Regions from separate parts of the Arthrobacter sp. Soil_C_60 genome, predicted to be linked through region 3. Evidence: riboswitches for the same ligand, from Rfam matches in the RefSeq annotation. Region 3 holds a riboswitch; each other region holds the start of a gene.

Region 1 (6,993 bases), on a different contig from region 3:
GCCCGTGCGGCCGATGCTGACCCCGTCCAGGTCGGCGGGCCCGGAAACGTGCGCAATGCGCTTGGCCCCTGCCTTCGGCGGCCCGTCATAGAGGGCATCGACGTCGGAAAGCAGGACCAGCGCATCGGCCTTGACCAGGTGGGCCACCAGCGCCGCCAAGCGGTCATTGTCGCCGAACCGGATTTCATGCGTGGCCACGGTGTCGTTCTCGTTAACCACCGGAACGACGCCGAGGTGCAGCAACCGGTTCAGCGCCCGATAGGCGTTGGCATAGTGTTGGCGGCGCATCAGGTCTTCGGCGGTCAGCAGCACTTGGCTGACTGCCACGCCGTGGGCGCCGAAGGCCTGAGTATAGCGGGCCATCAACAACCCTTGGCCCACGCTGGCAGCCGCCTGCTGGGTGGCCAGGTCACGGGGACGGCGCCCCAGACCCAGCGGAGCCAGTCCGGCCGCGATGGCACCTGAGGAAACCAAGATCAGCTCCGTGCCGGTGTTGCGGCGCGCGGCCAGCACGTCCACCAGGGACAGCAACGCGTCCTCGGAGATACCCCCGGCCACGGAGGTCAGCGACGATGAGCCGACCTTAACTACTACCCTGCCGGCGGTCCGCAGCAGTGTACGGTCCGCCGGTTGAGCGCTAGCTTTCATCGTCTTCTTCCGATGCCCCGCTTCCGGCGTGGTGCTTGTAATTGACTGATTCGGTCCAGATGCCGGCCTTGCGCTCGGCTTCCAGCTCCGCGCGTGCCGCGGCCCTGGCATCCTTGCGCTCCTGCTGTTCCTGGCGCTTCTGGCTGCGCGTGGGACGGCCGCTGAAGTCGTCCAGCCGGATATCGGTCCCGCGCGGTGCGCCGGCCAGCAGCTCGGCGCCGCCCATCATGGTCGGCTCCCAGTCGAAGACAACGGCGTCGTCTTCGCCGATGACCACGGTGGAACCCGGCACGGCGCCGGCTTTGAAGAGTTTGTCCTCGACACCCAGTTTGGCCAGGCGGTCCGAGAGGTAACCCACGGCCTCGTCGTTGTTGAAGTCGGTCTGCTTGACCCAGCGCTCCGGCTTCTCGCCGAGCACACGGTACAACGGCTCGAGGTTCTTTTCTTCCTTGCGGATGATGAACCCGGCCTCGTTGACGGCCCTGGGCCGCAGGACAACCTTGACCGGTGCCGGCGCGGCTGCCGCCTCCTGGCGTGCCGCGGCGACGATGTCCGCCATAGCGAAGCTCAGCTGGCGCAGTCCTTCGTGGCTGACCGCAGAGATTTCGAAGACTTTGTAGCCGCGCTTCTCCAGTTCGGGCCGGACGAATTCCGCCATGTCCTTGCCGTCGGGCACATCCACCTTGTTCAGCGCCACCAGGCGGGGACGCTCGTTCAAGGGCACGACGGCGCCGTCGGCACCGGCGTAGCTGAGGTCGACGGCGTAGGCAGCCAGTTCCGCCTCGATGGTCTCCAGATCGGAGATCGGGTCGCGGTCGGCTTCCAGGCTGGCGCAGTCGAGAACATGCACCAGGGCCGCGCACCGCTCCACGTGGCGCAGGAATTCGTGGCCCAGGCCCTTGCCTTCGCTGGCACCGGGGATCAGTCCGGGCACATCGGCGACGGTGAAACGCACCTCGCCGGCCTGGACTACGCCCAGATTGGGCACCAATGTGGTGAAGGGATAGTCGGCGATCTTCGGCCGCGCGGCACTCAGGGCCGCAATCAGGCTCGACTTACCGGCCGAGGGGAAGCCCACCAGCGCGATATCCGCCACGGTCTTCAGCTCCAGGACGATGTCCCGCTCGTCGCCGGGTACACCCAGCAGGGCAAAGCCGGGGGCCTTGCGCTTCTGGGAGGACAAAGACGCATTGCCCAGCCCGCCCTGGCCACCGGCCGCCGCCACATACTCGGCGCCCTCGCCGATGAGGTCGGCCAGCACTTCGCCGTCCTTGGTCTTGACCACGGTGCCGTCCGGGACAGGCAGGATCAGCGTTTCGCCGTTGCTGCCATGGCGCAGATCACCCTTGCCGAAGTCGCCGTTGCTGGCGTGCCGGTGCGGTGCGTGGTGGTAGGACAGCAGGGTGGTGGTCTGCGAGTCGACCCGCAGGATGACGTCGCCGCCGTTGCCACCGTTACCGCCGTCCGGACCGCCCAGCGGCTTGAACTTTTCACGCTTGACGGAAACACAGCCGTGGCCCCCGGTTCCACCGGATACATGCAATACAACCCGGTCAACGAAAGTTGCCACGTTTATCTCCTTTTACTTCAGGTGATCCCGGTTCGCACCGGATGTGCCCATCAGTGATTCTAGTCTGGTTAAACACCAGTGAGGCGGACCCGCGGCCCGCCTCACTGGAAAGCTGAATTACTGCCGAAAATTACTCGGCAGCTGCTGCAGCAACGATGTTCACAACGCGGCGTCCGCGGCGAGTACCAAACTCAACCGCACCGGCCTCGAGGGCGAACAGGGTGTCGTCGCCGCCACGGCCGACGTTGGCGCCCGGGTGGAAGTGGGTGCCGCGCTGGCGGACGATGATCTCACCAGCGGAAACAACCTGGCCGCCGAAGCGCTTTACGCCCAAGAACTGAGCGTTGGAATCGCGACCGTTGCGAGTAGAGCTCGCACCTTTCTTATGTGCCATTTGCTATGCCTACCTTTTTTGTCTATGGAAACTGCTGGAAGCCTGCCGACCGCAATTACGCGATGGAGGTGACCTTGACCTTGGTCAGTTCTGAACGGTGACCCTGGCGCTTCTTGTAGCCGGTCTTGTTCTTGAACTTCTGGATGACAATCTTCGGCCCGCGAAGATTCTCAATGATCTCTGCAGTGACCTTGACCTTGGCCAGCTCATCAGCTGCAGAGGTAACCTTGTCGCCATCGACCAGGAGCAGCGCGGGCAGCTCGAAGGTGCTACCGGCTCCACCGGGGACGCGGTCAAGGGTTACGAGGTCTCCGACGGAAACCTTTTCTTGGCGGCCGCCTGCGCGGACAATCGCGTACACCACTTGGGAACTCACTTCTCTCGACGTTTAATACAGTTATGCGCTTTGAATACAGGCGGTAAAAGGATGCCTGCCAGCACTGTGCAGTGACGCCTACGGGATTTACCCTTCGAAGGCGTTCGCACCGAAGATCAAGATTACGCTATTTCCGCTATTTCCTGCAAATGGCGCCCGGGCGGCGTGCCGCGGAACTGCACTGTTAGCTCGCCCACACCGGCCGTGGCTCAAGCATAGAGCCTTGGCGCATCGAAAAAGTGGAGCTCGTAGCGGGCCGAATGCTCGAAGGCGGCCATCATCCGTTCGCGCTCCTGCTCCGGCATCTGCTGGGCAGCCGCGTCCATGATTGCCACGGCCTGCCGGGTGGCCTCCGCGAAATCGTCGTCCGCATAGGTCTCGATCCACGCGCCGTACGGGTGGCCGGAGGCTCCTGCGGACATGTACCGGCCATACAGTTCGCTGCCGACGTGCGCATACAGCCAGTAGCACGGCACCACGGCGGCCACCAGCTCGGCGTAGCTCCCCGCAGCGCTGACGGCAAGCAGATGGTCCACGTAGGCCTTGGTGACCGGTCCTTGTGCCGGCGCGATGTTGCGCCCGGCGAGCCATTCGCGGTGCAGCTGCGCCTCGACTTCAAGGCAGTTGTGTGCGCCCTTGGCCCAGAACAGCTGTTCCTGCTCGGTGGGCGCCAGCGCGCTGGCACGGGCCAGTGCCCGCGAGTAGCCATTAAGGTAGCGCGCGTCCTGGGCCAGGTAGTAACCGAACTGCGATTCGCTGAGGGTTCCTGCCGCGAGCGACCGCACAAAATCCAGTTCCATGATCTCCGCCCGGATGTCTGCGGTGCGTTCCCAGGCTTCCCTGCTGAACCGGTCCGCCGGACGCGGCGTGTGCTGGTGGAAATGGTGGATGGGCCCGCTGCCCTTCCCGACCTCTAGCTCGTCCGCGCGCACCAGCGCGCCGAACAGCCACTCCTTCACCTCTTTGAGCGACTCCGTCCAGTCCCCCGTCCGTGCCTGCACCGTAGCCATCGCCGCCGAGAGCGAGCAGCCGGTCCCATGCGTGTTTTTCGTCCGCACCCGGCCTGAGCGGAATTCAACCACCTCGCCCGCCAGCCGCCCGTTCACATCCACCAGCGCATCGGGGCAGTCCTCCGCGGGCAGGTGTCCGCCCTTGACCAGAACCATGACGCCATGCCGGCGGGAGAGCTCCCGCCCCTGCGCCAGCGCCTCCTGCCAGTCGGCGGCGGTCTCGGCACCGAGCAGCACCGCCAGCTCCGGCAGGTTCGGCGTCACGAGGTGGGCTTGGTTGAGCAAGCCGCGCAGCGCCTCCTCCGCTTCCGCTGCCAGCAGTCGGTCGCCGCTGGTGGCCACCATCACCGGGTCCAGAACAACGACGGCGGGGCTCACCTCAGCGAGCCAGCGGCCTACCGTTCCAATCACCTCGCTGTCACCAAGCATGCCGATCTTCACCGCATCGATGCAGACGTCGTCGCTGACCGCGGCCAGCTGCTCGGCGAGGAAAGTTGGCGGCGGTGCATGGACGGAGCGGACACCCTGGGTGTTCTGGGCTACCAGTGCGGTCACTGCGGCCATACCGTAGCCGCCGTTCGCTGCGATGCTCTTCAGGTCTGCCTGGATCCCGGCGCCGCCGGTCGGATCGGTCCCCGCAATGCTTAAAACCCTGGGGGTAGTTCGAATGGTCATGGCTGCTCCGTTGCTGCTCAGGGCGGAACGTGCACGGCAGAATTCCACAGCTGGCCAGCCAGTGGCCCGAAGACTGCAGCGACATCCCTCCGCCAGTCCTAACTGGTTCAGGTTCAACGGGTCTCAAATCTCAGCCGGCTAGTCGCCGGCACCCCGTGTCACTGCTGCCAGCCTAATGCATCAGGGGCGGTCCTTTCGACATGAAAGGACCGCCCCTGATTCATTAGCAGGAATTGCTCAGTGCTGGATCAGAGTTCCGACGCAGGAACTCCGACTCCCAGAATCACCGGCTGCACCGGAGTCTTCTTCTCAGCCTCCGGCTTAGCCGCCGCTTCATCACGGTCCGCCGACGCATCGGCGCCGCCCGATCCGGAGACCGGCCGAACCTCCGGGGCAGCCTTCGCGGACTGCTCCATGCCGTCCCGCTGCTCAATGGGTGCCTGATTCGCGGCTCCCTGGGGACTGCTTGCGGCACGACGACGGCGGCCGCGGCGCTCCGGCGGCGCCGCCGCCTCAGGCTTTGCCTCCGGTTCCGGCTCTGGTTTCGTGACGATCTCCGGACTTACCTTGTTGAAGGCATCCGTCAGGCTCGCCAGAGTCAGGGCCGGCTCCTCACTGGCCGCCACCGGACTGTGCTCGGCACGGGGCAGCACAACCTTTTCGCCGTTGATGGTCAAGACCGGAGCCTCGGGGGCGGCGTCCGGTTCTGCCTTGCGCGCAGCCGGTTCTGACTTGAGCGCAGCCTCGTGTTCCTCTGCCTCGTGGGCTGCGTGGGTCGCCGCGGCGATGGACGCCAGTGCGGCACGGGCCGCCTGCGCCTTGGCTTGCCGCTCGGCGTCGTCCTCATGCTCCGGTTCTACAACCGCGTCGGGAGCGGAGGGCGCACTGCCCTGGTTGTTCTGGCTCTTGCTCCGGCGCTTTTCGCTTCGGGACGGCTTCTCCGGCCGCCCCGGCTTTTCGGCGCGGACAAGGTGCTGATGATGCTCGGCAGCAACCGCGGCACGGCGGTGCTCCAGCGGTTCGTCATGGGTGACGACGCCGCGGCCGCCGCAATGCTCGCAGTTCTCGCCGAAGACCTCGAGCAGTCCGGTACCCATCCGCTTGCGGGTCATCTGGACCAGGCCCAGGGACGTCACTTCGGCTACCTGGTGCTTGGTCCGGTCGCGGCCCAGGCATTCCACCAGGCGGCGCAGCACCAGATCGCGGTTGGCCTCGAGCACCATGTCGATGAAGTCGATGACGATGATGCCGCCGATGTCGCGCAGGCGCAGCTGCCGGACTACCTCTTCGGCCGCTTCCAGATTGTTCTTGGTAACGGTCTCTTCGAGGTTGCCGCCGGAGCCGGTGAACTTGCCAGTGTTGACGTCAACCACGGTCATGGCTTCGGTGCGGTCGATGACCAGCGAGCCGCCCGAGGGTAGGAAGACCTTGCGTTCGAGGGCCTTGTGGATCTGCTCGTCGATCCTGTTGGCCGCGAAGATGTCCTCGGCGCCGGTCCACTTCTCCAGCCGGTCCACGAGGTCCGGTGCCACATAGGTCACGTAGGCCTCGATGGTGTCCCAGGCCTCTTCACCGGACACGATGAGCTTCGAGAAGTCCTCGTTGAAGACATCGCGGACCACCTTGATGGTCAGGTCAGGCTCGGCGTAGAGCAGTTCAGGCGGCAGGGTCTTATTGGAGGTCGACTTTCGTTCGATCCCTTCCCACTGCGCACGAAGCCGGTTGATGTCGTTCATCAACTCTTCTTCGCTGGCGCCTTCGGCCGCGGTGCGGACAATGACGCCGGCGCCCTCGGGAACGTGTTCCTTCAGGATCTTCTTGAGCCGGTTGCGCTCCACGTCAGGCAGCTTCCGGGAGATGCCGGTCATGGATCCGCCCGGCACGTAGACGAGGAAGCGTCCGGGCAGCGAGATCTGGCTGGTCAGGCGTGCACCCTTGTGGCCTACCGGGTCCTTGGTGACCTGGACGAGCACCGAGTCGCCGGACTTCAGCGCGTTCTCGATCCGGCGGGGCTGGCCCTCCAGATGCGCGGCTTCCCAGTTGACCTCGCCGGCGTACAGCACGGCATTGCGGCCGCGCCCGATGTCAACGAACGCCGCTTCCATGCTGGGCAGCACGTTCTGGACCTTGCCGACGTAGACGTTGCCGATCAGGGAGTCCTGCTGCGTCTTGGACACGAAATGCTCGGCCAGCACGCCGTCTTCGAGGACGCCGATCTGGATCCTGTCATCGCGCTGGCGGACTATCATCTGGCGGTCCACAGATTCACGACGTGCCAGGAACTCTGCCTCGGTGATGACCTGGCGCCGCCGGCCGGTTT
Region 2 (6,993 bases), on a different contig from region 3:
GTTTCACTCTTGGGCCGGGTGGCTCGGCCAAGACTCTATGAGCAGTTGATGAAGCAAATCCTGAGTTACGTAGAGGCCGAGCAGCTGGGGCCGGGTGATCACCTTCCGGCTGAGCGTGACTTGGCGGAGCAGCTCGGAGTTTCACGAGCCACGCTGGCGCAGGCACTTGTAGCTTTGGAGGTGCTCGGCGTTATCAGCGTCCAGCACGGCACTGGCGCGGTGCTGGTCTACCGGCCCAGCATTGCCACCGTGCTTCGGGACTTGCGCGAGCATCAGAACAGGCTGCCGGAGATCGTTGAAGCGCGCAGCACTCTGGAGGTGAAGCTGGCCGCGTTGGCTGCAACGAGACGGACGGACGAGGATCTGGCCGGCATTGAGAAAGCCTTGGGCGTCATGGAAGACGAAGTCGGCAAGGGTGACCGGGGCGCCCACGGGGATGAGCTTTTCCACCAAGCCGTAACGGAGGCCGCGCACTCGCCGGTGCTTGCGCAGCTGATGACTTTCATCGCCGAAATGGTTCTCGAAACGCGTCTTGAATCATTAGGACAGCCTGGTCGCCCTGAACAGTCTTTGGCATCCCACCGCAGGATCGCCGATGCCATCCGGGCCCAGGACCCGGACCTGGCTGCTGCAGCGATGTTGTCCCACATCGAACTGGTCTCGGATGTAGCGCTGCTCAAGTAAGCAAGTTGGGATGTGGATTTTTCAGGGCAGTTCGAGCACCGGCGGTTCGAAGATCCACGGCTCGGTGGGCAGCTGACCGGGTGAGAACGCCTCGAGTGCCTGATCCAGGGGCCCGGCCGGGAGACCTACCGAGCGCAGGACCATGTCCCGCACCGTGTCCGGACCAATCCCGGCCAGCGCGAGGGTGCGCAGTGAAATGGCGCCGTCGCGTTTGGCGATCCGGCGGTGATGGGTATTCAACACCAGCGGCACATGCGCGTACTCGACCGGCGCCAGGCCGAGCAGGGATGCCAGATACGCCTGCCGGGGCGTGGAGCTGAGCAGGTCATCGCCGCGGACCACCTGGTCGATGCCCTGCTCCGCGTCATCGACGACGACGGCGAGATTGTAGGCCGGCACGCCGTCGTTGCGCAGCAGCACCAGATCGTCGACGACGCCGGTGTACTCGCCGTGCAGCCGGTCCGTCACAGTGTATTCGGTGACCCCGGCGCGCAGCCGGAGTGCCGCGGGCCGCTCCTGCCGCCGTCGTTCGCGTTCTGAATTGCTGAGGTTCCGGCAGGTTCCGGGGTAGGCTCCGGCCGGGGCGTGCGGAGCGCTGGGGGCATCGGCGATCTCGCGGCGGGTGCAGAAGCATTCGTAGACCAGGCCCGCGTCGGCCAGGGCGGTGATGGCGGTGCGGTAGAGGGGGAAGCGGTCCGTCTGGCTGAGCACGTTGCCGTCCCACGTCAGCCCGACGGCGGCCAAATCCTCGAGCACTTTGTCTTCCGCTCCGGCGCGGGCGCGGTCCAGATCCTCGATCCGCAGCAGGAAATCGCGGCCGGTGCTGCGGGCGAAAAGCCAGGCGAGGATGGCGGTGCGCAGGTTTCCCACATGCAGTTCACCCGAGGGGCTAGGGGCGAAGCGGCCGGCTCCGGCGTCGATAGGAGGCACGGGTCCAGTCTATAAAGCGGAGCCGGCGGTTTCTGCCCTTACTCCAGCCGCGGCAGCCGGACGCTCCAGCCCCAGATGCTCGCGCAGCGTGCTGCCGGTATAGGAGGTGCGGAACAGCCCCCTGCGCTGCAGCACCGGGACGACGCGGTCCACGAACTCCTCCAGGGAATCCGGCAGCAGCGGCGGCATCAGGTTGAATCCGTCCGCGCCGCCGGAGGCGAACCAAAGCTCGATCTGGTCCGCCACCTGTTCGGGTGTGCCGGTCATGGTGCAGTGTCCGCCACCGGCAGCCAGCCTTCCGAGCAGCTGGCGCACCGTGGGCTTTTCGGCGTCGATGATCCGCAGGATGGTGGTGTAGCGGCCCTGCGGGCCGGTGAATTCCGACGCCGGCGGCAAGCTGGGCACGGGCGCGTCCAGCTCCCAGCCGCTGCAGTCCTGCTGGATGAAGGTGCCCAGCTGGGCCAGGGAGTGTTCCGTGGGCAGCAGCGCGTCGGTGTCGGCCTGCTTGGTCTTTGCCTTCGCCGTCGTTGTCCCGAAGTAGGTCACCAGGCCTGGCATGACGGCGACCTTGTCCGGATTCCGTCCGGCTCCGGCGATACGGCGCTTCACATCCGCGTAGTAGGCCTGCGCGCTGACCAGATCGTAGGCGACGGCGTAGATGCCTTCGGCATAACGGGCGGCGAGGTCGCGTCCCTGCTCCGAGGCGCCGGCCTGGAACAGCACCGGCCGACCCTGCGGGGAGCGCGGGACGGTGAGCGGGCCGTCCACCAGAAAGTGCCGTCCGGAATGGTGGAGCGGCTGGACTTCGGCCGGATCCGCGTAGCAGCCCTGGCGGTCGAGGACGAGCGCGTCGTCGGACCAGGAATCCCACAACCTGAGGGCGACGTCGATGAACTCGGCGGCGCGTTCATAACGTTCCTGATGCCCGGGCATGGCCGCCATACCGTGGTTGCGTGCCTCGGCGTCGAACATCGACGTGACGACATTCCAGCCGATGCGCCCGGCGCTGATGTGGTCCATGGAGGCCAGCATGCGGGCGGCATGGAACGGTGTGTAGAAGGTGGCCGAAACCGTGCTGACCAGGCCGATCCTGCTGGTGGCCCGGGCCATGGCCGACAGGGCGGTGAGGGGTTCCAGATGCCAGAGCGGCCCTGCGCCGACGTTGCCCGCCGAGTGTCCGTCCGCGAAGAAGACGGCGTCGAACAGGCCCCGCTCCGCGGTTTGGGCCAGCCGCTCGTAGAAGGCGATGTCGCCGAGCTGCTCGATGGGCGACTGCGGCCGACGCCAGGCGGCGTTGTGGTGGCCGCAGCCGAACAGGAACGCGTTGAAGTGCAGTTGCCGCGCCGCCACTAGCTCATCACCAGTCCGCCGTCGACCATCAGGTTCTGCCCGGTCACCGAGCGGGCCCAGGGCGACGCGAAGAACAGTACCGCGTCGGCCAGTTCTTCCGGCGTCGTTACTCTGCGCAGCGGAGTGGAGGCGGCGATCAGCTCGAAGACTTCATCCGGTGTGGCAGCGCTGGCGTCGGTGGTGCGGAGCAATCCGCCGGAGACCATGTTGACGGTGACGTTGTGCTGGCCCAGATCCGCCGCCAGCGTCCGGGTCAGCGAGAGCAGGGCCGCCTTGGCCGCGGTGTAGTCGTGGTAGGGAACTACCGGATTCTGGAAGAGGTTGGTGCCGATGTTGATGATCCGGCCAAATCGGTGGCCGCGCATGCCGGGAAGTGCCTGCTGCGCGGTGTTCAGCGCGCCACGCACGCTGCCGGAGAACTGGGTCTCGAACTCGGACCAGGAAATATCGGAGGCGCTGGAGCGGGCATCCCCGTTGAACGAGAAATCCGCCAGCGCGTTGTTGACCACCGTGGTCACTGCGCCACCGAAATGGGCTTCGGCACGGCTGAACAGCTCCGCCACCTGCCCGGCATCGGTGACGTCCGACTGCAGAGCCACGGCCTGCTCCGGCCCGAACTTGGCGGCCAGCTCCTCCGCGGCCGAACCGCTGTTGCGGTAATTGATGACTACCCGGGCGCCGGCTTCCGCGAAGGCTGCGACGATCCGGGCGCCGAGGCCACGGCCGCCGCCGGTTACCAGTACGGTCTGTGCTGCGAGCTGCATTGAGGTTCTCCACCTTGAATAAGGCGAAAAGATGGTGCAACGCACCGCACGGCAGCCGCTGCATGACATCCCTTCGCTAGTACGAACTAGATCAGGTTCAACGGGTTTGCTCTCAGCCCCTCAAGGGGGCACCCCGTGTCACTGCCTGCGAGTCTACCTGCCGGAGCCGGCTACTGCAGCAACGCCGCCTCCAGACGGTCCATGAAGCTCCGCGCCGTTACGCCCGGTAGTCCATCACCACTTGAGAAGGCGGTCCCTGAGCCAGCATTTCCTTGGTGACCCCATGGAGCTCCAGAATCTTGTCCTTGAACCAGACGTCGAAGGGGTCTTCGGAGGCAGCCAGCTTGCTGAACCCCGCGGAGACGCTCTCGCCCTCGTGGAACAAAGCGGCAAAGTCTCCTTCGGGACTCTGGACCAGGCCGATCACTTCACGGCTGGCCCCGAGGCGCTGCCGGGACTGGGCGAAATCGTCCTTCCGCGGACCGTTGATCTCCTCCACGAAAGCCCTCCACGCCTCAAGCTTCCCGGGCAGGATAGGCACAAACCAGGTAATACATTCCATGACAGATCCTTCTTTTGCTGCTGCGGGGAGCTCATGCGAGCCGGTGTAGGGCTCATGGTAGGCCCGGCCCGGGAGCGCCGACACCCTCAATCTGAGGGATGCGGCGGTGCTAGGCAGCCGGGCATCGTTCCCCGTCGCCGCGGTCCCCGTTTGGAAGGCTAATCTGGAGCGGTGATCATCGTCCTTGGGGCATTGATGGTTTTCCTGGGCCTGCTCTGGTGGGTCCTCACCCTCCTGCTGCCGGACGGGATCGCGCTGGTTGGAACCGTAGTGTTCGGTGGAGCGGTGGTTGCGGTGTTGGCGTTTGTGTACCTGAAGTCAGAGCGCTTCGGCCGGCCGGAGGAACGGGAGTACAGCCGCCGGTTCCGGATCGTGCTGCGGGAAGCCGGGCGTGCCGGCCGGTACGAGGAGATCTGGGCCGTCACCCGCAGGGATACAGCCAATCAGGACATGGCACTGTTTATTGCCGCCGAAGAGCAAGGGAACCTCGGCGAATTGATCGCCGAATGGGACCAGGCGCTGCGGCACGGCCGGGAGGACGATTTCTTCCGGGAGCGTCAGCAAGGCTAAACGCGCCACGTCAAAGGGCTGCCCTGCGTGGCTGCCGTCCCGGGTGGCTCAATCCTCCAGGTAAGCCGGAGTGAAGAGCAGATTCAGTCCTTCGGCAATGGTCGGATGGGTGATGACGGCGTCCCGCACCGCCGTGAATTCCAGCCCCGCCAGCATGGCCATCTGGACCACGGCGGTGGCTTCGCTGGCCTCGGTGCCCAGTAGCGCCACGCCCAGAATCCTGCCGGTCTTCCGGTCCAGCACGGCCTTCCACACGCCTTCGGTCTGGCCGAGTGTACGGGCGCGCGGAATGGCGGCAACCGGCATCTTGGCGATGCGGACATCGTGGCCGGCGTAGCGGGCCTGCTGCTCAGTCAGGCCGACCCGGCCCAGTTCGGGCGTGATGAAGACCGTGTAGGGAATGAGCCGTCCCTCGGTGGTGCGGGCCTCGCCGTCGCCATGCCGGGCGGCCAGATTGGCCTTGAGGATGCGGTAGTCGTCGTAGGAAGCGTGCGTGAACTGCGGGGTCCCGGCAGCATCGCCGGCAGCCCAGACGCCGTCGGCCGCCCGCAACTGCTGGTCGACCTCGATGAAGCCGCGGTCGTCCAGGATCACGCCGGCGGCTTCCAGATTGGCGCCGTCGGTCATGGGTTTCCTGCCGAGCGCCACCAGGACGTCCTCCGCGCTGATCGTTTCGCCATCGTCAAGGGTCACGCTGACCGTGCCGTCTGCAGCGCGCTGGATTTTCTCGGCTGCGGCGCCGAGGCGGACGGTGATGCCGGCGTCGATAAAGGCTTTCTTGACCGCGGCGGACACGTCTGCATCCTCGCGGCCCAGCAACTGGTTCCCGCGCTGGACGATCGTTACATTGACGCCGATGGTGTTGAGCAGGTCCGCGAATTCACAGCCGATGTAACCGCCGCCGAGGATGACAATGCTCTCCGGCAACGACTCAAGCTCGAGCATGGTATTGCTGGTCTGCACCCGGGCCTCCGCCAGCCCCGCAATCGGAGGCAGCGCCGGCTCGGTGCCGAGATTGATCACGACGTCGGTGCCGCGCAGGACGCGGGTGCCGCCGTCGTTAAGGTCCACGTGTACGGTTCTGGGCCCGGTAAATTTCGCTTCGCCCAGGATGAAGTCCATCCCGGAATCGGTGAAACTGCCGAGCTGTCCCTTGACCATGGTGCCGACGACGTCATCCTTGCGGTGCCGCAGCAGGGCCAGATCCATCCGCGGATCTTCGACGCCGGAAATACCGAACTCGGCCGCACGCCGGACGGTCTCCAGTACCCGGCCGCTGTTGATGAGGGTCTTCGTGGGAATGCAGGCCACATTAATGCAGGTGCCGCCGATCATGCTGCGTTCAACCATGGCTACTTTCTGCCCGGCCTTGGCCCGGTCCATGGCCAGGGATTTGCCCGCCTTGCCGCCGCCGATGACCAGTAGGTCGACTTCTTCAATGTCCATGATGGTCCTCCTGAAGTGTGCCGCCGGGCGGTGCCGCCCTCGGGTCGATCCTACGCGGGTCGCCTTCCAGCAGGGGTATGGACAGGTTGCTTAGCAGCTACCTACGCTGGGAATCCGTCGTCCGGCAACCACGCGGGACGGAGCAACGGCCAGGAGCCCCACGATGACCAGCGAAGCCAACGAAAACAGCGATCAGCCCGAGGACTCGGAACTGCATCCACACGAACCCCAGCCGGTTGCCGAATCCGGTAGCGGCCAGGAGGAGCCGCTGGAAGCGGCGGCCGGCCCGGATTCGGAAAAGGTGGACGGTTCAGCCGAGGCCGATAATGCCAAGGAAGGCGGTTACGGGTACTGACGCTTTGCGTGAGGAGCAGGCGGACGCCCTCATAACGCGGTGCCCGGGCTACCGCGTCGATGTGATTCAGGCTACACTTCTGGATCCATGAGCCAGCACCATCTCGATGCCGCACGGCGGACTGCCGATGAGCACGGCACAACCGTAGGACCGGTTCCCGTGCTGCCCGGGTCCAGGCCGGCGAAGCTTCTGAAGTTCAACACCGACGGCATCCCCGCGACCAATCGCGTCCAGCTTTGGGAGCACCATAACTCCAAGGCGCTGATTCCGCTGGACATCCGCACCATGGACGATGCCCCGCTGCAGGCCAGTGAGGTGAACCTGCATTTCCC
Region 3 (6,993 bases):
AGATTACCACGGCATCGAATTCCTCGCCCACCCGGTGGCTGAGCAGGGCCGCTTCCACCGCGTCCAGCGCCGCACGATCCAGCCGTCCGGACAGCTGGTCCGAGGCAGCCATCAGCTGGGGGAGTTCCGGCAAGGCCTGCCGGGCCCAGCCGGGCACCTCGGTCTTGGCGCACAACGCCTCGCAGATGACCAGGACAAAGCGGTCCACCAGACGGCGCAGCGGTGCGGTGGTGTGGGCGTATGGCGCAGCGATCGCGGCCTGGGTCTGCTCCTGCGGCACCTCGCCGTCGAACGGTGTGTAGCCGGCGCCGCGGAACAGTGACCCGGCTGCGTCCATGAGTGCCAGTTGTTTCGGATCCGCGGTGTCGAGCCCGCGCAGATATTCGCCATAGGCAATACCCTCCGGCCAGGGGTGGCCCAGAGCCTTGGTCTGGCGTCGGAACCGGGCCTCCGACTCCTCGTCTGGAGCGGGCATGGTGCGCAGGATTCCTACCTTGCCCTTGAGCATGATTTCCGCTGCGGCCATACCGGTCATCAGCGAAATCTGGGCGTTCCAGTCCTCGACCGGCCGTGCAGGGCGCGCGACGATGAAGTAATGGCGGCCGTCATGGGCTATTTCCTCATCAGGAAGGTTCAGACTCGCGCCGCCGCGCTGCCGCTCCAGCTCGATGCGCTTGAGCCCTACTTCTTTGAGCAGCTGCAGATAGACCGGCGCTTCGCCGGAATCAATGTCCTGCTGGACCTGTTCGTAGTTCAGCTTGGCGCGGCTGCGCATTCTGGCCCGGCGCAGCGACACGGTGCTGACCACTGCGGCGGCGTCGAGCTCGAATTCCCACACGAATGCGCTGCGGTCCTGGTCCGGGAGGAGGCTGCCGGAGTCTTCGCTGATCACCGGCGGGTGCAACGGAATGCGTCCATCCGGAGCATAGATGGTCTGGCCGCGCCGTCGCGTCTCAGCGTCAAGTTCACCGCCGGGAGCAACAAAAGCGGGAACATCCGCGATGGCATACCAGAGCCGGTAGCCCCCGCCGTCGCGCTCGATGTACATCGCCTGGTCCAGGTCGGTGGAGCTTGGCGGATCGATGGTGACAAAGTCCAGCCCGGTTAGGTCCGCGGCTGGCATGGACTGTTCCGCCACGGCCTTCTCGGCTTCCGCAAGGACCGAAGGGCTGAACGCCGCGGGAAGTTCCAGCTCGGTGCGCAGTTCCTTCAGCACACGGGCGAGCAGATGCTGCGATTCATTAACTCTGGCGTCAACGTGTGAATACGGCACAGGCCCAGCCTATCGCCACAGCGCCGCAGGTGGGGCGTTAGGGTAGTGCTCATGAGCTCCGAAGGATCCTTCCCCGCTGATCGCCCGGCCACCAGCAACGGGACAGGAGCGGAACATCTGCAGCATGTCGTTGATCTGTATGGCGTCATGGCCTACGGCGAGCTGTCCGCCTTCGAGCGGTTCTCCTCGGACGCCCGGTTCTCGCCGACGTTGAAAGACCGCGCGGATCTCGGGCGCCTCGCAGTCGTCGAATTCGGGCACTTTGAACTTGTCAGCGCCGAGCTGGCGCGCCTTGGTGTCGACGTGCAGGTTGCCATGGCGCCTTTCCAGGCTTCGATCGACGCGTTCCACGAGCGGACGCGGCCCGGAGACTGGTATGAATCGTTGATGAAGGCCTACGTCACGGATGCCGTTTCGGGGGATTTCTACCGTGCGATCGCCGACCGGCTGGATCCCGAGACGCGCGCGCTGGTGTCCAGGATCAAGGAAAACGGGGACCAGCTGGCCTTGCTCACTAGTCGGCTGCGCAGGGCGCTGGAACATGACGAGCGGCTGGCCTCGAGGCTGGCCTTGTGGGGCCGGCGGCTGGTCGGCGAGGCGTTGACGCAGGCGCAGCGCATCGGGATCGAGCGGGCTTTCCTGGGCGCCCTGCTGGGACTGGACGAACCGGCCTCCCAGCAGGCGGTCACCGCGGAACTTTTCGCAGAACTGACCCGGAACCATTCCCGCCGGATGAACGCCCTGGGCCTGACCGCCTGAACGTTCACGCCACCAGCCGGCCGAACGCCGGGTTACAGGGGCGGCAGCGCGGACTTCAGCGCCCTGGCAGCCTCGGCCGGATCATCGGCATCGGTGACGGCGCGAACGACGACGACGCGTTTGGCCCCGGCCTCCGTTACCTGGCCGATGTTCTCCAGATCGATACCGCCAATGGCGAACCACGGCTTGCCTGAACCCGTCTGCGCCTGCTGGGCGGCAGTAAACTCCACCAGTTGAAGACCGACGGCGGCCCTGCCCGGCTTGGTAGGGGTGGCCCAGAGCGGCCCGGTGCAGAAATAGTCCAGGGCGTCATCGGCTAAGGCAGCTGATGCCTGTTCCGGAGTGTGGGTGGAGCGGCCGATGGCGGCAGCGGGCCCGAGCACGGACCGGGCCGCGGCCGGCGGAAGGTCCTGCTGACCGACGTGGAAGACCGGTGCCCCGGCCACTGCAGCCAGATCCGCCCTGTCGTTGACGGACCACGGCTTTGAGTGCCGGGCGGCAACGTCGGCGAGCACGCCGAGCAGCTCCAGCTCTTCGGCGGCATCGAGGGACTTGTCCCGCAACTGGATGATGTCCACACCGCCGGAGTAGGCAGCATCGAGGAACTGCTCGAAGTCCCCACGGTCGCGGCGCGCGTCGGTGCAAAGGTAAAGCTGGGCAGAGGAAAAATCCATACCTGCAACCATAATGGCAAACCGCGCAAGGAACTCCGCGGTGGCGGGACGCGGGCTTCGGCAGCAGAATGTGACGCCGGCGAAGCCGCAACTATGGCTACACTGGAGAAAACACTGCGGGAGCCTGAAAGGGCGGCACGTTCGGCAATTGCCGGCGGCCGACAGGCTGAGAGGGTGCCTGGCACCGACCGTCGAACCTGATCCGGGTCATGCCGGCGTAGGGAAGGAAGCTCAAAGTTGTCCAAACATGTTGCCGTCATCGGCGCGGGCATAGTGGGACTGGGTATCGCCGCAGAAGCCACCCGCCGCGGCCACCGTGTCACCGTCATCGATCCCGCTCCCGCCACGGGCGCCACGTACGCCGCCGCGGGCATGCTCGCCCCGGTCAGCGAACTGCACTACCAGGAAGAGCGGCTGCTGGCCCTGACCCGCGAGTCCGCCCGGCTTTACCCTGGGTTCGTTGCGGGGCTGGGGGAGACCGGCTACCAGGAAACCGGGACCTTGGTTGCCGCTTTCGACGCCGCGGACCGCACCGCGCTCGCAGACCTGAAACAGGCGCAGCTGGCCGAAGGACTCGAGGTCCACGAAATCACCAGCCGCGAGGCCCGGCGGCTCGAACCCAGCCTGGGCCCGGCCCTGACCGGTGCCTTCTACGCGCCGGGCGACCACCAAGTGGATCCACGGGCCCTTTCCACGGCGTTAGTGAAGATGCTGCGGAACTCAGGCGCCGCCGTCGTAAGTCAAAAGGCAGCCGGACTCATCACCGATGCTGGGGGCACAGTTGTTGGCGTGCAGTTAGCAGGCGGCGAGGTCATCGCGGCAGACGAAACGGTGGTCGCGAACGGGCTTGCGGCCGCCAACCTCTCCGGCCTGCCCGAGGGGCTGCGGCTGCCGCTGCGTCCGGTGTACGGGGACATTCTGCGGCTGCGCGTATCCACAGGCCTGCAACCGTTTCTCACCTCGACAATCCGTGGCATCGTTCGCGGGCACCCGGTTTATCTTGTTCCGCGCGAGGACGGCACGGTGGTGATCGGGGCCACCCAGCGCGAGGACGGGTCGGCGGATGTGTCAGCCGGCGGGGTGTACCAGTTGCTCCGCGACGCCCAGACGCTGGTGCCGGCCGTCGCGGAACTCGCGCTCGAAGAGATGACCTGCCGTGCTCGGCCGGGAACACCGGATAATGCGCCGTTGCTGGGACGGGTGGCGTCAGGGGCGGAGGACCTTCCGGGCTTGGTAGTTGCCACCGGATTCTTCCGCCACGGAGTGCTCCTGACGCCGGTCGCGGCCAGGATCTGCGCCGACCTCATCGAGGGTGTGCAAATCTCAGCCGAGCTACTGCAATTCAATCCCGACAGGTTCAGCAATATGACCAAGGAGAGTCACGCATGAAGATCACCGTCAACGGCAGTCCGTACACCTTGCCGACCGCGCCGACACTGCTCGAGCTGGTGGCCAGGACCACCGGCCGTGAATTGGCGGAGGACGGGCGGCCGGCCGACGGCGGACGGCTCGGTGTGGCTGTCGCGCTGAACGCGGAGGTAGCGCCGCGCGGCAGCTGGGCCCGGACCGTGCTCGCCGACGGCGACGGCGTAGAACTCGTGACCGCGGTACAGGGAGGCTGAATAATGGATGAACTGATGATCGACGGGGTAAGGCTCGGATCACGCCTAATCATGGGCACGGGCGGGGCGCCGAGCCTGGATGGTTTGGGCGAGGCGCTGCTGGCTTCCGGAACAGAACTCACCACGGTAGCGATGCGCCGCTACGCGGCCGGTACCGGTACTTCGGTCTTCGACCTGCTGGACCGCCATGGCATTCGCGTGCTGCCGAACACGGCGGGCTGCTACACGGCGCGGGAGGCGGTGATGACCGCCGAACTCGGGCGCGAAGCCCTGGAGACGAACTGGGTGAAACTCGAAGTCATCGCGGACGAAGAGACACTGCTGCCCGACGCGGTGGAACTTGTCGAGGCAACCGAGGCCTTGGTCAACCGCGGGTTCAAGGTCTTCGCCTACACCAATGACGACCCGGTGCTGGCCCGCCGGCTCGAGCTGCTGGGTGCTGCCGCCGTGATGCCGCTGGGTGCTCCGATCGGTACCGGGCTGGGAATCCTCAATCCGCACAACATCGAATTGATTGTCTCGCGCGCCGGGATTCCGGTGGTGCTGGACGCCGGTATCGGCACGGCGTCGGACGCTGCACTGGCCATGGAGCTTGGCTGCGACGCCGTCCTGCTCGCCACCGCCGTGACCAGGGCCCAGCATCCGGTCCGCATGGCCGAAGCCTTCAAACATGCGGTCATCGCCGGTAGGCTGGCGGCAACAGGTGGCCGGATTCCCAAACGGGAGCACGCATTGGCTTCATCATCGTTTGCAGGCCGCCCGGATCTCTAGCCACAGGAGGAGCAATGGGCGCCGAGGACAAGCTGGACAGCAAGCAGATCGATGAACAGCTTAGGACGCTGCCGGATTGGCGCCACAGCGAGGGCGCGCTGGTTACCGTCTTCAAGCTCGAGAACGGGCGCGCTGCGCTGGATTTCATCGCCGGAGCGGGAGAGTTGGCCGAGGAGGCCAACCACCATCCGGACCTGGACTGGCGCTACAACAAGGTCTTCATCCGGTTGACGTCACATGATGCTGGGTCCGCGGTAACAACCCGCGACGTCGCTGCAGCCACTTCCTTGAGTGAGCTTGCCACCCGGCTGGGAGCCACGGCCCAACCGGACAAGTACCCGGCCTGACGGCCAGGTACCCTCCGGCGGGTCAGCGCAGCGCTTCGGTCAGGCGCTCCACGTCAGCGGGGACGCGACGCCGGCCGACCATGAGCACCGTGAGCCAAGCCACGGGAACGGTCACCACCATGGGCAGCAGCCAACTCAGGTACTCCACGCCGGGCTGAGAGCCAAGGCCTGCGAACATCAGGATGAGCCACAAGATGGTAGCGGCCAGGATGGCCGATGCCGGCAGCAGCAGGACGCCGTAGGCGTGGCGCTTGTTGTCAATGCCCCACGCGCTCATGCCCACGGCGGCTGCCGCCAGAATGATCAGAACGAACTGGACCACGGTGCTGACGGGGGCTAAAGGGCCCCGAAGCCGACCTTGCGCGGCTCCTCGGCGCCGATTTCCACATAGCCGAGGACATTGGTCGGGACGATGACCAGGTTGCCCTTGCTGTCTTTCAGGCGCAGCTCGGCGCCGCCGTTCATGGCACGGGAAACCATTTCGGCAACTTCATCTGCGGACTCGTCGGACTCGACGACGATCTCGCGGCCGACGTTCTGAATACCAATCTTGATTTCCACTACTGATGCCTCCTGGTGTGCGAACGATGTCTGGTTCGAAATCTATCTTAGGATTCCTTCGGGAACCGTGAAATTCCGCGCCAAGCTAAACGGTAGATCAAATCGACGGCGGTATCACGCTCAAGCTCGTTGTCGGCCTGGAGCCAGTAACGGGCGCTGATCTGGGCCATGCCGGCCAGGGCCCGCCCCAGCAGCGTCGCCTCCACCTCCGACAGCTTCGTGTCATCGGCGATGACAGCGGCAATGGCACTGGCCAGTTGGGCGTTGAAGTCCTCCAGACGTTTGCTGACGTCCGGATCATTGTTCAGGTCCGATTCGAACACCAGCCGGTGTGCCTGGCTCTCCTGGGAAATGAAGCGGTAGTAAGCATCCATGGTGGCATGGACGCGCAGTTTGTTGTCGTTGGTGGAGTTCAGGGCTGCCATCAACATGGCCGTGAGCGATTCCAGATGGTGGTCCAGCAATGCCAGGTAGAGTTCCCGCTTGCCCGGGAAATGCTGGTACAACACGGGCTTGCTGACCCGGGCCGTCTCCGCGATCTCGTCCATGGCGGCGCCGTGGTATCCGTTGGCGACAAAAACTTCGTGCGCTGCCTGGAGCAGCTGGCGCCGGCGCTCCTCGCGGGGCAGGCGGGCAGGCTTGGCCGCCGGCCGGGAATCAGTACTCACTGTCTTCGGACCTCATCTGGCACCCGATTGTGGCCGCGCGCCGGTATAGCAGGAAATCTTGACTATCGTTCTCCAGCCAGTTTACGCGTCGGTAATACAGATCAATTCATCTATTCTGCCAACCCGTGGGCGTCGGCGTAGATTGGCTCTATGAATACGCAGGAATCACTGTTGTTGCCGCCGTTGGTGGAGCCCGCGGCCGAGCTCACGCAGGCCGAGATGGAGCGGTACTCGCGGCACCTGATCATTCCCGAAGTCGGCATGGCGGGACAGCTCCGGCTGAAGAATGCCAAGGTCCTCGTCATTGGCGCCGGCGGA
Region 4 (6,993 bases), on a different contig from region 3:
CCATCGTGATTTCCTTCGCGGTGACCGCGTTCATGCTGGGCATCATCTACCGGTCCTGGGTGCTGGGCCGGCAGGACGAAGTGCAGGACGATATTGAAGACCGTCGCGTGGCCAACCAGCCCAGCTTCGACGCCGAAGACGATACCGCTATCCCGGTAGAGACGACCGAATTCGTCACGCCGGAGGACGCCGATGAACGGCCGGCAGCACCGAAGACCAGAGTTCGGGGACAAGAATGAACGCCGCTAGCCTGGCCCCGCTGGCCGTTGTCCTTCCCTTCCTGGGCGCTGCTTTTGCGTTCATCCTGATCCGCCGGCCGGTTGCGCAGCGGACCGTGGCCATCGGCACGCTCGCCCTGACCCTGTCCGTCGAACTGCTCATGCTGTGGTCGGCCTGGACCCAAGGCGTACAGGCCGTGTTCCTTGGCGGCTGGGTTCCTCCGTTCGGGATTTCCCTGGTGGTGGACGAGCTTTCATCACTGATGCTCGTGATCTCCTCGGCCGTGAGCCTGGCGGTGCTGGTCTACGCGTCCGGCCAGGGCATGGCAGATGGGGACGAGGACGGTCCCATCTCGATTTTCCATCCCACCTATCTGATCCTTGTGGCGGGGGTGTCCAACGCTTTCCTCACCGGGGACCTGTTCAACCTCTACGTAGGTTTCGAGATTCTGCTGACGGCCAGTTATGTCCTGATGACCATGGGCGGGACAGGGCCACGGGTCCGGGCCGGCGTGACGTATGTGGTGGTCAGCGTTATTTCCTCGATGCTGTTCCTGCTATCCATTGCGATGATCTACGCGGCGACCGGCACCATCAACATGGCCGACCTGGCCGTGAAGCTGGGCGAACTGGATGATTCCACGCAAATGATTCTGCACCTGATGCTAGTGGTCGCGTTCGGCATCAAGGCCGCAGTGTTCCCGCTGTCATTCTGGCTGCCCGACTCCTATCCCACGGCGCCCGCCCCGGTCACCGCAGTGTTCGCCGGCCTGCTGACCAAGGTGGGTGTCTACGCCCTGATCCGCACCGAGACGCTGCTCTTCCCGGGGGACCGCATCAACACCTTCCTGATGATCGTTGCGCTGCTGACCATGGTGGTCGGCATCCTCGGTGCACTGGCCCAGATCGACATCAAACGTATGCTCTCATTCACGCTGGTCAGCCACATCGGCTACATGGTTTTCGGCCTGGCGATGAGTTCCGTGGTGGGTCTGGGATCGACGATGTACTACGTGGCCCACCACATTACCGTCCAGACCAGCCTGTTCCTGGTGGCGGGTCTGATCGAACGCCGCGGCGGCACCTCCAACATGGACCGGCTGGGCGGGATGGCGAAACTCTCGCCGCTGCTGGCGATCCTGTACTTTGTGCCAGCCATGAACCTGGCGGGCATCCCGCCCTTCTCCGGATTCCTGGGCAAGCTCGGCCTGCTGCAGGGCGGCGTCGATCTGGCCACCCCGGTGTCGTACACGCTGGTCATCGGCAGCGTCGTCACCTCCCTGCTGACCCTGATGGCCATGGCCCGCGTCTGGAACAGGGCCTTCTGGCGGACTCCGGAGGACGCCGAGCACCCGGACCCCGTGCTGCTGGCCAGCAAGCCGGACGGTTCCACGCTGCGCACTTCCAAGTACGTGACGGACAAGCCCACCGGCCGGTTCTCCGGCAGGGGGACCATCCACCTGCTGCCCAAGAGCATGGTCGGGGCCACCATGGGCCTGGTGGCACTCGGGGTGGCACTGACCGTCTTCGCCGGCCCGCTGTTCCAGCTGAGCGACCAGGGCGCCCGGGCCATGCTTGAGCGCACCCCCTACATCGAGGCCGTTCTTGGCCCCGGCGCGGCGCAGGGGGTTGAGCAATGACGCGTTCCCGGATTCCGCTGCTCGTCGAAATACCGCTGCTGGTCTGGCTGGTCATCCTCTGGGGAGCCCTCTGGCAGGACTTCAGCGCCGGCAACCTGATTTTCGGACTGCTCATCGCCCTCGCCGTCGTCAATATCTTCTACCTGCCGCCGGTAGAACTGGCCGGACGGCTGAATCTGTGGGCGGCGGCCCTGTTCGTGGCATCGTTCCTGGTGAACGTGGCCAAGGCCAGCTTCGAGGTCTTCTGGATTGCTCTCACCCGTGGCCCGCGCACGATGAACGGGGTGGTGGCCGTCCAACTGCGCAGCCATTCGGACCTGCTGGTCACCGCCACCGGCCATACAATTTCGCTGATTCCCGGGAGCCTCGTGGTGGACGTGGACCGGTCCACGTCGACGCTGTACCTGCACGTGCTGGACATTCCGGACCCGGACAAGGCGGACCGGTTCCGCGAACAGGTCCGCAGGATCGAGGCCGGGCTGATCCGGGCCATCGGCAGTAAAGAGGAAGTCGCGATGGTCAAAGCGGAGGCAGCAAACCGACGGAACGGAGGAACCAGTTGAACAGTCCATTCATGGAAGTTGTGCTGGTGATCGTCACTGTCGTCCTGGCCTTCTCCGCCGCCGTCGCGATCTCCCGGATTGTCAAAGGTCCCTCGATCCTGGACCGTGTGATCGCTATCGACGTTTTGCTGGCCATCGTCTGCGCGGGCTTGATAGCGGACATGGCCGTCCGGAAGCATCAGGCCAATCTGACCTTGGTGATCATCATTTCCCTGATTGGCTTCATCGGTTCGGTCACGGTAGCCCGCTTCGTCATCGATAGGCGGACCCATGAACACTGATCTTGTGCTGGAAATTGTTGCCGGACTCTGCCTGGTCCTCGGGGCGCTGATGTCCCTGGCCGCCGCTATCGGGCTGCTCCGGTTTCCGGACCTGCTCTCGCGGATGCACGCAGGCACCAAGCCCCAGGTTTTCGGGCTGCTGCTGCTGCTGATCGGTCTGGCCCTCCAGCTCCGCAGCTGGGCAGCGGTACCGGTGCTGATTATCGCCTGGCTGTTCCAGCTGCTGACGGTTCCGGTCTCGGCGCATATGGTAGGCCGTGCCGGCTACCGCACCAAGCACCTGCACCGGGAAACACTGAGCGTGGACGACCTGGATGCCGTGGTCCAGAAAGCCGCGGCGGAAGAAGCCGAACGCCGGAAGGCGGATGCCGCGGAAGAGGCGGCCCTGGCTGCCGATCCCGAGTTGGCGGCAGAACTGGACGTCGGCGGGAACATTGAGGAAAAGCCTGTAGGAAAGCTGAAGGGCGCGCTGCGTAGCAAGGAGCCAAAGGAAGCGGCGGCGAAGGCTTCCGCCAAACGCCGCCGCGAATCCTGAAACTTGCCCAGGGGCTAGACCATGTCCCGGGTCCGGTTGAAGCGGTTGACTGCCTGCATGGTTCCGCGCTGGGACAGCACGCGGATGATGGCGCTGACCGTACCGGAAATCGCGGCAAAAGCGAGGGTGGCGCGCAGGCTGTTTTCCATGTCGTCGTCATGCTTAGGGGAGTCCTCCCCGGTAACGGCCTTCCACAGGATGTCGATGAGCTTGGCGCCGGCCAGGCCAGCCGCAATGCTCACCAACGTACCCAGAAGTTTCAAAACCGTACTCATTTGCCACTGCCCTTCGTTGGAGAACGTCATCTGCCACCCAGCCTAGCGTTTTCCGGGTCGGCTGCCACCCGCCGTCGTCAGTAGTACACTGGAAGACGCTTGAAAAAGCACACATGACGACAGGGGAGCGTCCGTCACGGTAACCACGGCAAGCAGCCGTACCGGGTCGGGACGCTGAGAGTGCGGACAGCCGCAGACCCTCGAACCTGCTCCGGTTAGTACCGGCGAAGGGAGTCGAGATCTCAGGGTGTGCCCGGAAAGGCCGGGTTGCCCTCCCCTCCTGAACCCCAGGAGGATTTTCCATGAACACCGTTACACCTTCCGCGCACGCATCTGCGCGCAAACCCCGTTACACCTGGCGCGTTGTCGATATTGTGGTCGCGTCCGTGATCGGCGTGGCCATCGGGGTCATCTTCTGGGCCTGGTCCGCCGGCTATTCCGGCATTGCGGTGCTGACCGCGGCCTTCCCGCCGGCCGGCGGGCTCTACGCCGGCGGCTGGCTCACGGCCGGGGTCCTGGGCGGGCTGCTCATCCGCAAGCCCGGCGCGGCGATCTACTGCGAGGTCCTCGCGGCCGCGGTGTCGAGCCTGCTGGGCACGCAGTTCGGCCTCACGGTGCTTCTGTCCGGCCTGATCCAGGGCGTGGGGGCGGAACTGGTCTTCCTGCTCTTCCTCTACAAAAAGTTCAACCTCGGCGTGTCGCTGCTGGCCGGGCTGGGCGCCGGCCTGGCGCTGGCCATCGGTGAGAACTTTATGTGGAACGTGGAATGGGCAACCGACTGGAAGCTCTGGTACACGCTGTTCGCCGCCATTTCCGGCGTGGTCATCGCCGGACTGCTGCCCTGGCTGGCGATGAGGGGACTGGCCAAGACGGGCGCGCTCTCATCCTTTGCCGCCGGCCGGACGGCTGACGTATAGGCCATGGTAAACACTCAAAGTACGACGGCGGAGCGCGGCCGCCCGGCCGCTGTCACCGCAGAGGGATACGGCTGGCGCCATGCCGGCCGCAAGGATCCGGCGGTCAGCGACGTGAGCTTCGGGATCGAACCGGGGGAGCGCGTGCTGCTGCTCGGTGCCTCCGGTGCCGGCAAATCCACGCTGCTGCATGCCATTGCAGGGGTACTGGGCGACGACGGCGAAGGCGACGAAGCGGGCCGCCTGACCGTCGACGGCAGGCACCCCGTCCAGTCCCGCGGCCGGACGGGACTAGTGCTCCAGGACCCGGAGTCCCAGGTGGTCATGGCGCGCGTGGGGGACGAAGTCGCCTTCGGCGCAGAGAACATGGCCCTGCCTCGGGACGAAATCTGGGCGCGCGTGCGCGAAAGCCTCGCCGATGTGGGCCTCGAGGTCCCGCTGGGCCATGCCACTACGGCGCTCTCCGGCGGGCAGAAACAGCGGCTTGCGCTGGCATCGGTCCTGGCCATGCGGCCCGGTGTCCTGTTGCTGGACGAGCCCACGGCAAACCTGGATCCGGACGGGGTGCTGGAGGTCCGGGACGCGGTGGTCGGAGTGCTTGAGCGCACCGGCGCCACCCTGATTGTGGTGGAACACCGCGTGGCCGTCTGGGCGGACGTGGTGGACCGGGTCATCGTACTGGCTGCCGGCGGCGGAGTTCTCGCCGACGGTCCGCCGACGGAGGTGCTCAATGCCGCAAGTACCAGGGAACGCCTGATCGAAGCCGGTGTCTGGGTTCCCGGTTACACTCCTCAACTGCACACGCCCGGGGCCACCGGCGGTGGCCACGGCAGCGGCGGCGGCCACAACACGCAGGGTACGGGCCTGCTCCGGGCGGCGGAGCTGTCCATTGCCCGGACCCGGCGGGCCGGGCCGGTAGTCAATAAGGTCTCGCTGGAACTGGCGGCGGGCGAGGCGTTGAGTATTACCGGCCCCAACGGCGCCGGTAAGTCGACCTTGGCGCTGACCCTGGCCGGGCTGCTGACCCCCGCGGGCGGCAGGCTTGAGGCCGCGCCGGAGCTCCAGCGGGGCGCGGCCGGCACCGTGCACAAGTGGAAATCCGCCGAGCTGGTCACCCGGATCGGCACCGTCTTCCAGGAACCCGAACACCAGTTCCTGACCCACCGGGTGATCGACGAACTCGAATTCGGTCCCCGGCGGGTCGCCCGGCTTCCGGAGGACGAGGTGCGACGCCGCGTTGATGCCATTGCGGAGCGGCTGCGGCTGACCAAACTCCTGCAGGCCAATCCCTTTACCCTTTCCGGCGGGGAGAAGCGCAGGCTGTCCGTGGCGACCATGCTGGCCACCAGCCCTGACATCCTGGTGCTGGACGAACCGACGTTCGGGCAGGACGCGAACACCTGGGCCGAGCTGGTCTCGCTGCTCGGCGGCCTGATCGCCGAAGGCCACGCCGTGGTGTCCGTGACCCACGACGGCGACTTCACCGCTGCGCTCGGCGGCAACGTCCTGCGCGTGGCCGAGGGAACGGCGCAGCTGCAGGCGCGGGCCGCGAGCGGGAGGGCGGCATGAGCCTGGACATCATGACCCCGCGGCTGACTGCCTCGCCCTTCACCCGCGCCAATCCGCTCTCGAAGCTTGCCGCCGTTGCCATGGTCACCGTGGTGGTGATGCTCAGCGTGGACTGGGTGAGCGCCGGCGTGGTGCTGGCTGCGGAACTGCTGCTGCTGCCCGTGCTGGGCATCAGCGCCTGGGCGTTGTTCAGGCGCGGCTGGCCGCTGGTGGTGGCGGCCGCGGTCGGCGCCTACGGAACGGCGCTGCTGGCGGAGAAAACCGGTGCGGTGGTCTTCGAAGCGGGCCCGCTGCTGTTCACCGAGGATTCCATCAACTCCGGCGTCGCCATCGGGCTGCGGTCCCTGGCGGTGGCACTGCCCGGAATCTTCCTGCTGCTGACCACCGACCCCACGGATCTGGCCGATGCGCTGGCGCAGAAGCTGAAGCTGCCGTACCGGTTTGTGCTCGGGGCCCTGGCCGGCCTCCGGCTGGTGGGCCTGCTGGTCGAGGAATGGCGGACCCTGGGACTGGCCCGCCGTGCCCGCGGAGTCGGCGCCGAGAACAAACCGCTGGCCAAATTCGCGGCGTTCCTCGGCCAGGCCTTCGGTCTCATTGTCCAGGCGATCCGGCGCGCCACCCGCCTGGCGGTGGCGATGGAGGCCCGCGGTTTCGGCGGGGCACAGCGCACCTGGGCGCGGGAATCGACGTTCAGCAGGGTGGATATTTGGGTCTTCCTGGGCGGTGCCCTGGTCTCGGCGGCGGCTGTTACCGCCGCCGTCTCCGCCGGGACCTGGAACTTCATCTTCGGCTAACCCGGGCTCCTCCGCGATCCACTGGTCAGCTGCGGCCCTTTTCAGCTCTGGGAAGGGCCGCAGCTGTCTCCTCGATTGCGGCTGGGCGCAACAAGGTGCGGGCCTTCGTCGACTCCCTGGATCTACGGGCCAGCCAGTGCCCGGTCCAGGTCCTTGAGCAGGTCCTCGGTGGCTTCCAGCCCCACGGACAGCCGGACAAAACCG

Evidence for each region. A riboswitch is a leader RNA that binds a small molecule or an ion and turns the genes downstream of it on or off. The one in region 3 is predicted to bind thiamine pyrophosphate.
Region 1: another riboswitch for thiamine pyrophosphate. It lies ahead of thiD (bifunctional hydroxymethylpyrimidine kinase/phosphomethylpyrimidine kinase); the one in region 3 lies ahead of thiO (glycine oxidase ThiO).
Region 2: another riboswitch for thiamine pyrophosphate. It lies ahead of AC3A4M_RS13595 (3-oxoacyl-ACP reductase); the one in region 3 lies ahead of thiO (glycine oxidase ThiO).
Region 4: another riboswitch for thiamine pyrophosphate. It lies ahead of AC3A4M_RS16965 (ECF transporter S component); the one in region 3 lies ahead of thiO (glycine oxidase ThiO).

The regions. Positions count from the first base shown of each region.
Region 1 is NZ_JBDGKM010000004.1:398,418-405,410, forward strand. It holds gene proB (glutamate 5-kinase) at 1-648, opposite strand, end outside; gene obgE (GTPase ObgE) at 638-2,218, opposite strand; gene rpmA (50S ribosomal protein L27) at 2,349-2,612, opposite strand; gene rplU (50S ribosomal protein L21) at 2,668-2,976, opposite strand; gene thiD (bifunctional hydroxymethylpyrimidine kinase/phosphomethylpyrimidine kinase) at 3,198-4,673, opposite strand; TPP riboswitch at 4,741-4,839, opposite strand; gene AC3A4M_RS11610 (Rne/Rng family ribonuclease) at 4,922-6,993, opposite strand, start outside.
Region 2 is NZ_JBDGKM010000006.1:44,790-51,782, reverse strand. It holds gene AC3A4M_RS13610 (FadR/GntR family transcriptional regulator) at 1-684, shown strand, start outside; gene gluQRS (tRNA glutamyl-Q(34) synthetase GluQRS) at 706-1,614, opposite strand; gene AC3A4M_RS13600 (LLM class flavin-dependent oxidoreductase) at 1,624-2,964, opposite strand; gene AC3A4M_RS13595 (3-oxoacyl-ACP reductase) at 2,964-3,728, opposite strand; TPP riboswitch at 3,780-3,874, opposite strand; gene AC3A4M_RS13590 (hypothetical protein) at 3,946-4,290, opposite strand; gene AC3A4M_RS13585 (hypothetical protein) at 4,462-4,860, shown strand; gene AC3A4M_RS13580 (dihydrolipoyl dehydrogenase family protein) at 4,909-6,306, opposite strand; gene AC3A4M_RS13575 (hypothetical protein) at 6,470-6,661, shown strand; gene AC3A4M_RS13570 (helix-turn-helix domain-containing protein) at 6,749-6,993, shown strand, end outside.
Region 3 is NZ_JBDGKM010000001.1:439,445-446,437, forward strand. It holds gene AC3A4M_RS02185 (RNB domain-containing ribonuclease) at 1-1,273, opposite strand, end outside; gene AC3A4M_RS02190 (ferritin-like fold-containing protein) at 1,325-2,032, shown strand; gene thiE (thiamine phosphate synthase) at 2,065-2,706, opposite strand; TPP riboswitch at 2,813-2,947, shown strand; gene thiO (glycine oxidase ThiO) at 2,944-4,095, shown strand; gene thiS (sulfur carrier protein ThiS) at 4,092-4,328, shown strand; gene AC3A4M_RS02210 (thiazole synthase) at 4,332-5,099, shown strand; gene AC3A4M_RS02215 (4a-hydroxytetrahydrobiopterin dehydratase) at 5,114-5,446, shown strand; gene AC3A4M_RS02220 (hypothetical protein) at 5,469-5,768, opposite strand; gene AC3A4M_RS02225 (DUF3107 domain-containing protein) at 5,783-6,007, opposite strand; gene AC3A4M_RS02230 (TetR/AcrR family transcriptional regulator) at 6,055-6,675, opposite strand; gene moeB (molybdopterin-synthase adenylyltransferase MoeB) at 6,826-6,993, shown strand, end outside.
Region 4 is NZ_JBDGKM010000009.1:42,051-49,043, reverse strand. It holds gene AC3A4M_RS16995 (Na(+)/H(+) antiporter subunit C) at 1-239, shown strand, start outside; gene AC3A4M_RS16990 (Na+/H+ antiporter subunit D) at 236-1,858, shown strand; gene AC3A4M_RS16985 (Na+/H+ antiporter subunit E) at 1,855-2,421, shown strand; gene AC3A4M_RS16980 (MrpF/PhaF family protein) at 2,433-2,702, shown strand; partial or broken gene mnhG (monovalent cation/H(+) antiporter subunit G) at 2,692-3,069, shown strand; gene AC3A4M_RS16970 (DUF4235 domain-containing protein) at 3,252-3,512, opposite strand; TPP riboswitch at 3,624-3,762, shown strand; gene AC3A4M_RS16965 (ECF transporter S component) at 3,815-4,429, shown strand; gene AC3A4M_RS16960 (ABC transporter ATP-binding protein) at 4,433-5,995, shown strand; gene AC3A4M_RS16955 (energy-coupling factor transporter transmembrane component T family protein) at 5,992-6,789, shown strand; gene AC3A4M_RS16950 (O-succinylhomoserine sulfhydrylase) at 6,912-6,993, opposite strand, start outside.